Regions from separate parts of the Streptomyces collinus genome, predicted to be linked through region 2. Evidence: riboswitches for the same ligand, from Rfam matches in the RefSeq annotation. Region 2 holds a riboswitch; each other region holds the start of a gene.

Region 1 (3,044 bases), 1.2 Mb from region 2:
CCGCCTCTTCGGCCCCGGCGGCTACCAGGGCGGCCGGCTCCGGCTGCTGGAGTCGCGGCGGATCGAGGACGTGGTCCTGATGCGCTACGAGCCGACCGCCCCGGGCGCCGGCGCCCTGCCCGCCGCCGCCGACCACCACTGGCTGGCCCTCGCCTGCGACCTGGCCGAGCGCTGCCCGCCGTCGGACACGGCGTTCAGTGTGGGCGCGGTCGTGGTCGCCGCCGACGGCACGGAACTGGCCCGCGGCCATTCCCGCGAGGCCGGCGACCCGGTCGTGCACGCCGAGGAGGCGGCCCTGGCGAAGCTCGACCCGGCCGACCCGCGCCTGCCCGGCGCGACGGTGTACAGCAGCCTGGAGCCCTGCGCCCGCCGCGCCTCCCGCCCCGCGCCCTGCGCCCGGCTGATCCTCGACGCGGGCGTAGGGCGGGTCGTCACGGCCTGGCGCGAGCCCGACACCTTCGTGACGGACGCCGACGGCAGCGGCCTCCTGGCGGCCGGCGGAGTGGAGGTCGTCGTCCTCCCGGAGCACGAGGAGCGGGCCAAGGCCCCGAACCGCCACCTGCCGGGCTGAGCACGGGCCGATCCGTGGGTGTGCACGAGTGGTCCCGCGGATGGCGTACACTGGAGTCACAACGACGCGGGGTGGAGCAGCTCGGTAGCTCGCTGGGCTCATAACCCAGAGGTCGCAGGTTCAAATCCTGTCCCCGCTACTGAAGGCCGAGGGCCGGAATCCGAAAGGATTCCGGCCCTCGGTGCATTTCCCCGTAGCTCATTACGCTCGGTGAGCGAACCACCCCGTTGCGCGTGGTGACTGACGCACCGTCAAAACTCGTCAGTCACTTGCGAAGCGGCCAACTCGCCCGATTTACTCCGGTCATGGCAGGTAAGTCCGCGTGAAAAAGGTTAATGATCAAGTGGAATCGCTGGAATACCCCTCGCGCCTCCATTAACGTTCGATAACGCAGCGCGGTCGTCCCAGCCGTCACAGAAGGCGGCTCCGTGCGCACGCGCCGAATCCCGAAAGGGAACCGGGGAACCACCACTTGGGGTGAATCGGGCGTATACCACCGTGCAAGCACGGCCGGTATACGCGCGTAGGAGACCTTCCTGCTCCGAACCCGTCAGCTAACCCGGTAGGCGAGAAGGAAGGAAAGGAGTACGCCCACGTGGCGTCCAACCGGCCTGCCCCCGCGGCCCCGTACGCGCCGAAGCGCGAGAACGACACCTTCGGCTTCGGCGGTCAGCGCACCGACGAGGGCCCGTTCCAGGAGTGGAACCCCACCGAGGAGTCCATCCGTCCCGTCCGTGGCCGGCATCGCGTCACCAAGCAGCGCGGCGGAGGCCTCGCCCGCAGCTCCACCGTCCTGGGCGTCGGCGTCATCGCGGCCGTGGGTGCCGGCGGCATGGCCAGTGCCCAGACCGGCAAGCCCCCGGTGTCCATCTCCGTGCCGGACCTGCCCTCGGTGGGTTCCCTCATCTCGGACGACGACACCCCCGAAGGTTCCGCCACCCCGCTCAGCAGCCTCGGCACCGCCACGGCCGCCCCCGAGCAGGGCGAGAGCGCCTCCGGCGCCGGCGCCGGCGAGGCCCTGCGCGCCCGGATCATGGCCCAGGTCGAGCACCAGCAGGACCAGATCGAGACCAAGGCCGCAGAGGACGCCGCGGCCGCCGCCGAGAAGGCAGCCGCGGAAGCGGTCGCCAAGGCGCAGGAGGAAGCCAAGGCCAAGGCCGCCGAGGCCAAGAGGAAGGCGGAGGAGGAGGCCAGGAAGAAGGCCGAGGCCGAGCGTCTCGCAGCCCTGGCCAAGCAGTTCACGCTGCCGACCTCCTCGTACACCATCACCTCCAGCTTCGGCCAGGCCGGCGCCTACTGGTCCTCCGGCTACCACACGGGCCTGGACTTCGCCGCCCCCACGGGCACGCCGATCAAGGCCGTCCACAGCGGCACCATCACCGAGGCCGGCTGGAACGGCTCGTACGGCTACAAGACCGTCCTCACCCTCGATGACGGCACCGAGATCTGGTACGCGCACCAGTCCTCCATCGGCGTCAGCGTCGGCCAGAAGGTCAGCACGGGCGAGGTCATCGGCCGTGTGGGCGCCACCGGCAACGTCACCGGGGCCCACCTTCACCTGGAGGTCCACTCCGGCGGCTCCGCGAGCGGCATCGACCCGATGGCGTGGCTGCGGGGCAAGGGACTGAACCCGTAAGCCGTTCCCACCCGTTGAAGCACCGGCGGCCCTGACGACGACCCCCCGACGTCAGGGCTGCCGGATTTTCGGCGTGCACGGCCGAGTGGGTATCGGGGTGCACGGCCGAGTGGGAATGGGCGGCTCCGGTACCGGCGTTGACGTGAAGCATGACTTCTCTGCGTAAGCTCGGCCCTTCCGACCTCCAGGTCTTCCCGCTCGCCCTCGGCGGCAACGTCTTCGGCTGGACCGCCGACGAGGACCAGTCGTTCGCCGTCCTCGACGCCTACACCGCCGCCGGCGGCAACTTCGTCGACACCGCCGACTCCTACTCGGCCTGGGTCGAGGGCAACCGGGGCGGAGAGTCCGAGACCGTGCTCGGCAAGTGGCTGAAGTCCCGCGGCAACCGGGCGGACGTCGTCGTCGCCACGAAGGTCAGCCAGCACCCCGAGTTCCGCGGCCTGTCCGCCGCCACCATCAAGGCCGCCGCCGACGCCTCCCTGCGGCGCCTCGGCACCGACTACATCGACCTGTACTACACGCACTTCGACCAGCCCGACGTGCCCGTCGAGGAGATCATCGGCGCGCTCGACACCCTCGTGAAGGCCGGGAAGGTGCGGCACATCGCCGCCTCCAACATCTCCGCCGAGCGGCTGCGGGCGTCCCTGGAGTTCTCCGACCGCGAGGGGCTCGCCCGGTACGTGGCCCTGCAGCCCCACTACAACCTGGTCTCCCGCGACACCTACGAGGGCGAGCTCCAGGATCTCGCCGAGCGGGCCGGCCTGGCCGCCGTGCCGTACTTCGCGCTCGCGTCCGGCTTCCTCACGGGCAAGTACCGGCCCGGCGCGACGGTCGACA
Region 2 (3,044 bases):
GAATCCGACTGACTGGAACCGGCCCCGCAGGGACTTCTCAGGCCGGCCGCACCACGCTGTGGATGGCCGACTCGCCGTCGTAGTAGGTCGACTCCTCGCGCACGTACGTGCCGGGCTTCGGGGCGTGGATCATCATGCCGTTGCCGATGTAGATCCCGACGTGGGTGACGTCGTCGTAGAAGAAGACCAGGTCACCGGGCTGGGCCTGGGAGAGCGGGACCGTGGTGCCGGCGTTCACCTGGTCGTAGGTCGTGCGCGGCAGGTCGACGCCGGCGGCCTTCCAGGCGGCCTGGGTGAGACCGGAGCAGTCGTAGGAGCCGGGGCCGACCGCGCCCCACACATACGGCTTGCCGATCTGCGCGCGGGCGAAGGCGAGCGCCTTGTCGGCCTTGGTGGCGTACGAGGAGTCGGCCGGGGCCGTCGAGGTGGACGAGCCGGAGCCCGCCGAACCCGACGACGAGGATCCGCTGTCCTGCTGCTGGGCGGCCTCCTCCTGCGCCTGCTGCTGCGCGGCCTGCTGCCGGGCCAGCTCTGCGGCCTTGCGGGCGGCCTCCTCCTGCTTCTCCTTCTCGATCGCCGCGAGCCGGGCCTTCTCCTCGGCGGTCAGCTTCGACATCAGCTCGCGCGCGTCGGCGAGCTTGCGCTGGACGGTCGCCTTGGCGGCCTTCAGATCGCCCTGCGACTCGGTGAGCGCCTCCAGGCTCTCGGTGGCCTCCTGGCGCTTCGTCATCGTCTCGGACTGCTGCGCGATGTAGTCGTCGACCGCGACCTTCTGGCGGCCCGTCATCCGGTCCATCAGCTGGGTCTGGTCGAAGTAGTCCTGCGGGGTGTCCGCCAGCAGGAACGTCGCCGTGTCCGGGGCGGCGGCGCCGGTGCGGTACTGGGCGGAGGCGAAGGACCCCAGCTCCTCGCGCGCCTCGTTGAGCTTCTGGGTGCGCTTCGCGACGTCGTCGATGAGGGCGTCGGCGCGTTTGCGCTGCTTCGCCGTCTTCTCCTTGGCCGCGTTGTACTTCTCGGTCGCCGACCCCGCCTGGCGGTACAGGTCGTCGACCTTCTTCTCGACTTCTTCCAGGCTGGGTTTGTCGTCGGCCTCGGGGGCGGCGTTGGCCGACTGGGACAGCAGGGCCACGGAGGTGAGGGCCGCCGTTGCGAGGGCGGGGGTCCGTATGCCTGCCACGCGCGTACCCGTAGGACGCGACTTGCGGTGCGACGCCAAGGGAGGCGACTCCTTCCACGTTCCGCCTACCGGGTTAGCTGTCGGGTTCGGGCGGGTGGTTCGGAAGGTTTGCCCTACGGCCTTCTCCGCACAGGGAGTCGGGCCGATTCACCCCAGGTTCACGGTTGGGTCCCCGGCTCCGGCTGCCACTGCGGCACACCGGACTCGGCGGAGGCCGCGCGGCCCGGCGACGTTCGCCGGTGGGGGTCATGCGGCCTGGTCGCACGGTAGCCAACTCGTGTGGCCCCTGTGAAGGTTGATGGGTGATATGCCCGATACATTTTCGTGACCTCGGTCATGAACGTTGCCGAGAGTGAATGATCGAGGGGGTTTGGTCACGTTTCATCCATGATTGCGGGGGGTGTAGCAGGCCGTGATCATGCGGTCATGGAGGGCGACAATGCGCCGCCGGCCGGTCGCCGGGGGGTCGGGCGCCCGGCGATGTTCTCAGGGCGGCGGCGGGCTGTCAGTGGGGCGCCCTAGACTCGGAGAGCGATGAGCAGCCTCTTTGACGACAGCTTCCTGGCGAACCTCCAGGCCCAGCGGGGCCCCGCGGACGAGCCCCCGCCGCCGCCCGAGGACGATCACGTTCCGGAGTCGATTCCGGACGATCTGTTCGGCGGGAAGTTCGACGCGCCCCCGGACCGGGACGCCTACTACCGGGACGGCGCACCCCGCCCGGTCGTGGACACCGCCGCGCTCCTGGAAGGGCTGAACGACAACCAGCGCGCCGCCGTCGTCCACTCCGGCTCCCCGCTGCTCATCGTGGCCGGTGCCGGCTCCGGCAAGACCCGCGTGCTCACGCACCGCATCGCCCACCTGCTCGCCGAGCGCGGCGTGCACCCGGGCCAGATCCTCGCGATCACCTTCACCAACAAGGCCGCGGGCGAGATGAAGGAGCGCGTCGAGCAGCTCGTCGGCCCGCGCGCCAACGCCATGTGGGTCATGACGTTCCACAGTGCGTGCGTGCGCATCCTCCGCCGCGAGAGCAAGAAACTCGGCTTCACATCGAGCTTCTCGATCTACGACGCCGCCGACTCCAAGCGCCTGATGGCCCTGGTCTGCCGTGACCTCGACCTCGACCCCAAGCGCTTCCCGCCGAAGTCCTTCAGCGCCAAGATCAGCAACCTGAAGAACGAGCTGATCGACGAGGAGGACTTCGCCGCCCAGGCCACCGACGGCTTCGAGAAGACCCTCGCCCAGGCCTACGCCATGTACCAGTCGCGGCTGCGCGAGGCGAACGCCCTCGACTTCGACGACCTGATCATGACGACGGTCAATCTCCTGCGCGCCTTCCCGGACGTCGCCGAGCACTACCGCCGCCGCTTCCGGCACGTGCTGGTCGACGAGTACCAGGACACCAACCACGCCCAGTACGCCCTCGTCCGGGAGCTGGTCGGCACCTCCGAGCACCCCGTCGACGTACCGCCCGAGGCCGAGGTCCCGCCCGCCGAGCTGTGCGTCGTGGGCGACGCCGACCAGTCGATCTACGCCTTCCGCGGCGCGACGATCCGCAACATCCTCCAGTTCGAGGAGGACTACCCGGACGCGACGACCATCCTGCTGGAGCAGAACTACCGCTCCACACAGACGATCCTCAGCGCCGCCAACGCGGTCATCGAGCGCAACGAGTCCCGCCGCCCCAAGAACCTGTGGACCAACGCCGGCTCCGGCGCCCGGATCACCGGCTACGTCGCCGACACCGAGCACGACGAGGCGCAGTTCGTCGCCGAGGAGATAGACCGCCTCACCGACGCGGGGCACGCGAAGGCCGGCGACGTCGCCGTCTTCTACCGCACCAACGCCCAGTCCCGTGTCTTCGAAGAGA
Region 3 (3,044 bases), 2.2 Mb from region 2:
CATCGCCGTGGCCCAGCTCCCGGACGCGCGCGTGCAGATCACCGGCGGTGCCGGCCACGACGACTCGGGGCTGCTGACGCTGGGCACGGGGGAGTCGTACACGACCCCGGTCTTCGCCGGGCTCTGGAGCGACGGCGGCTTCGGCGGGGCGAGCCGCGCCTGGCACGCCTATCAGCGGGCGCATGTGATCCCGGACGCCGGCCGGGACCGGCCGGTGCTGTTCAACTCCTGGGAGGCCACCGAGTTCGACATCTCCGAGGAGCAGCAGCGGGCGCTCGCCGGGCGGGCCGCCGCCATGGGCGTAGAGCTGTTCGTGGTCGACGACGGCTGGTTCGGGGCGCGCACCAGCGACCGGGCCGGGCTCGGCGACTGGACCCCGAACCCCGACCGCTTCCCGGGCGGGCTGAAGCCCCTCGCCGACCACGTGCACGGCCTCGGCATGCAGTTCGGGATCTGGGTCGAGCCCGAGATGGTCAACCCGGACAGCGACCTGTACCGCGCGCACCCCGACTGGGTGCAGTACCAACCGGGACGAAAGCGGACGGAGTTCCGCAATCAGCTCGTACTCAATCTCGCCCGCGAGGACGTCCGGGAGTACCTCTGGGAGCGGCTCCACGGGCTTCTCGCCGGCGCTCCCGTCGACTACGTCAAGTGGGACTTCAACCGCTGCTTCACCGACGCCGGCTGGCCGGACGACCCCTACCCGCAGCGGCTGTGGGTCGACCACGTGCACGGCCTGTACGCCCTGCTGGACCGGTTGCGGGCCGCCCATCCCGGCGTGGCCTTCGAGTCCTGCTCGGGTGGCGGCGGGCGGATCGACCTCGGTGTGCTGAGCCGCACGGACCAGGTGTGGACCTCCGACAACACCGACCCGCTCGACCGGCTCGCCATCCAGCACGGCTTCAGCCAGATCCATCCGGCCCGGGTCATGGCCGCCTGGGTCACCGACAGTCCGAACGTCATGCTCAACCAGCGGGCCAGCTCCTTGCGGTTCCGCTTCGTCAGCGCCATGGCCGGGGTGCTGGGGGTCGGCGGCGACCTCACGCGGTGGACGGAGGAGGAGCTCGCCGAGGCGCGGGAGTGGGTGGGGCTCTACAAGGAGATCCGGCCCGTGGTGCAACGCGGCGACCAGTACCGGCTGCGTCCCCCGGGGGGCGGACTGAGCGCCGTGCAGTACGTCCTCGGCGACGAGACCGTCGTCCTCGCCTGGCTCCAGGCGCAGCGCTACGGCGAGCCCGTACCGGCCCTCCGGCTGCGTGCCCTCGACCCGGCCGCATCGTACGAATGCCTCGAAACAGGCGAAATTCACCGGGGGGCGGTGCTGCTTCACCACGGACTGCGGGTCGGTCTGCGGGGGGATCTGGACGCGACGGTCGTCCGCCTTAAGCGGAAGTAGCCGTTCTGTCCGAATAGGCCGCTAAAGGCGCTTAGGGATAACGTGCCCCGATCGTAAAGGAGATGAGGTCGGGGTGCGTGACCATCGTCATATTCGTGACGATGTGCTGTTGCCATGTTCACGTAATTCTGGCGTTATTCAGGGCGGTTGGGGAAAGCAGGAGATCGGTAATCCACGCTCGGTGACCGCAGATGTGGCGACGCGTCAAGAGAAACACCGTCACGGGCAACCGCAAGCTTGTCCGTTTGCGTCCTGGTCGCTTACGTTCCACACCAATCCGGACGGACGCCTAATCCTGCCGCCGACCGGAGCCCGCACACACTGACCCGACGTACGGCAGGAGCGGGGGACCCACAGGTAAGACGCCTGTTCCGGTTCCCGGAACGGCTTGGGGTTAAGCCGCGCCCCGGCGCGGCCGGGCATCTCCAGCTCGCACCCGACAGCTCACCTCGCAGGCGACGGAGAGGAATTCGCCATGCCCGCGAAGGGTAAGCACCGCCGTCCCAAGACCCAGCGTTTCACCCGCTCCATCGCCGTCGCCGGAACCGGCGGAGCCGCTCTCGCGCTGCCGCTCATGGGAGCCGCCGGCGCCCACGCCGCCACCCCGCAGTCGGCACCGGAAAAGGCGGTCCAGTCCGCTCCGGCGGCCGAGAAGAAGGCCGCCGAAAAGGCCACCGGTGCTCGCACCTACACCGTGGAGGCCGGCGACTGTCTCGCGAAGATCGCCGACGACCAGAACGTCAGCGGCGGCTGGAAGAAGCTCTACGCGGACAACCGCGCCGCCGTCGGCTCCGACCCGTCGCTGATCCACCCGGGCCTGAAGCTGTCGATCGGCAAGCAGGCCGCGGGCGCGCCGAAGTCCTCGGCCCCGTCCGCGCCGAAGGCCTCCGCCCCGAAGCCCTCGGCCGCGAAGCCGTCCGCCGCCGAGTCGGCCCCGAAGGCGGAGACCGCCGCGAAGCCGGCCGCCGCCAAGCCCGCCGCCGAGGGCAACGCCAGTGGGTACGCCCTCCCGGTGGACGGGGCCACCGTCGGCACCCCGTACCGCATGTCCGGCAGCATGTGGTCCAGCGGCTACCACACCGGTGTCGACTTCGTCGTCCCGACCGGCACCTCCCTCAAGGCCGTCGGCGCGGGCACGGTCGTCTCCGCCGGCTGGGGCGGCGCGTACGGCAACCAGGTCGTCATCAAGCTGAACGACGGCCATTACGCCCAGTACGCCCACTTGTCCCAGCTCTCCGTCTCGGCCGGCCAGACCGTGACCGCCGGGCAGCAGGTCGGCCTGTCGGGCGCCACCGGCAACGTGACCGGACCGCACCTGCACTTCGAGATCCGCACGACGCCGGACTACGGCTCGGACGTGGACCCGGTCGCCTTCCTGCGCTCGCACGGCGTCTCCGTCGGCTGACCGACCGCACGACCACCTGCCTGACACGCGGCCGAAGGCCGGACCCCGATCCCCGGGTCCGGCCTTCGGTGTGCGCGCATGCCGTCGGCCGCGTCAAGGGATCGACAGGCGGCGGCCGTTGGGACAGAGTGATCCCGTCCGGAGTGCAAGCGCTTTCCAGAGCCTTCCCGGCGGATCCCGAGGAGCTGTGTCCCGTGCCGACCACCCGCAGAGCGTTCGGAGCCCTGGCCGCCGGAGCCGCCC

The links. Region 2 has a riboswitch for cyclic di-AMP ahead of RFN52_RS24845 (C40 family peptidase). Riboswitches for the same ligand answer to the same signal wherever they lie in the genome.
Region 1: another riboswitch for cyclic di-AMP. It lies ahead of RFN52_RS18965 (M23 family metallopeptidase); the one in region 2 lies ahead of RFN52_RS24845 (C40 family peptidase).
Region 3: another riboswitch for cyclic di-AMP. It lies ahead of RFN52_RS34620 (M23 family metallopeptidase); the one in region 2 lies ahead of RFN52_RS24845 (C40 family peptidase).

Annotation. Positions count from the first base shown of each region.
Region 1 covers NZ_CP133771.1:4,188,328-4,191,371, reverse strand. Annotated here, with positions in the region: gene RFN52_RS18975 (dihydrofolate reductase family protein) at 1-571, shown strand, start outside; tRNA gene RFN52_RS18970 (tRNA-Met) at 637-710, shown strand; cyclic di-AMP (ydaO/yuaA leader) riboswitch at 999-1,155, shown strand; gene RFN52_RS18965 (M23 family metallopeptidase) at 1,167-2,207, shown strand; gene RFN52_RS18960 (aldo/keto reductase) at 2,357-3,044, shown strand, end outside.
Region 2 covers NZ_CP133771.1:5,430,341-5,433,384, forward strand. Annotated here, with positions in the region: gene RFN52_RS24845 (C40 family peptidase) at 38-1,216, opposite strand; cyclic di-AMP (ydaO/yuaA leader) riboswitch at 1,225-1,397, opposite strand; gene pcrA (DNA helicase PcrA) at 1,712-3,044, shown strand, end outside.
Region 3 covers NZ_CP133771.1:7,676,472-7,679,515, forward strand. Annotated here, with positions in the region: gene RFN52_RS34615 (alpha-galactosidase) at 1-1,396, shown strand, start outside; cyclic di-AMP (ydaO/yuaA leader) riboswitch at 1,713-1,867, shown strand; gene RFN52_RS34620 (M23 family metallopeptidase) at 1,872-2,801, shown strand; gene RFN52_RS34625 (DUF6250 domain-containing protein) at 2,996-3,044, shown strand, end outside.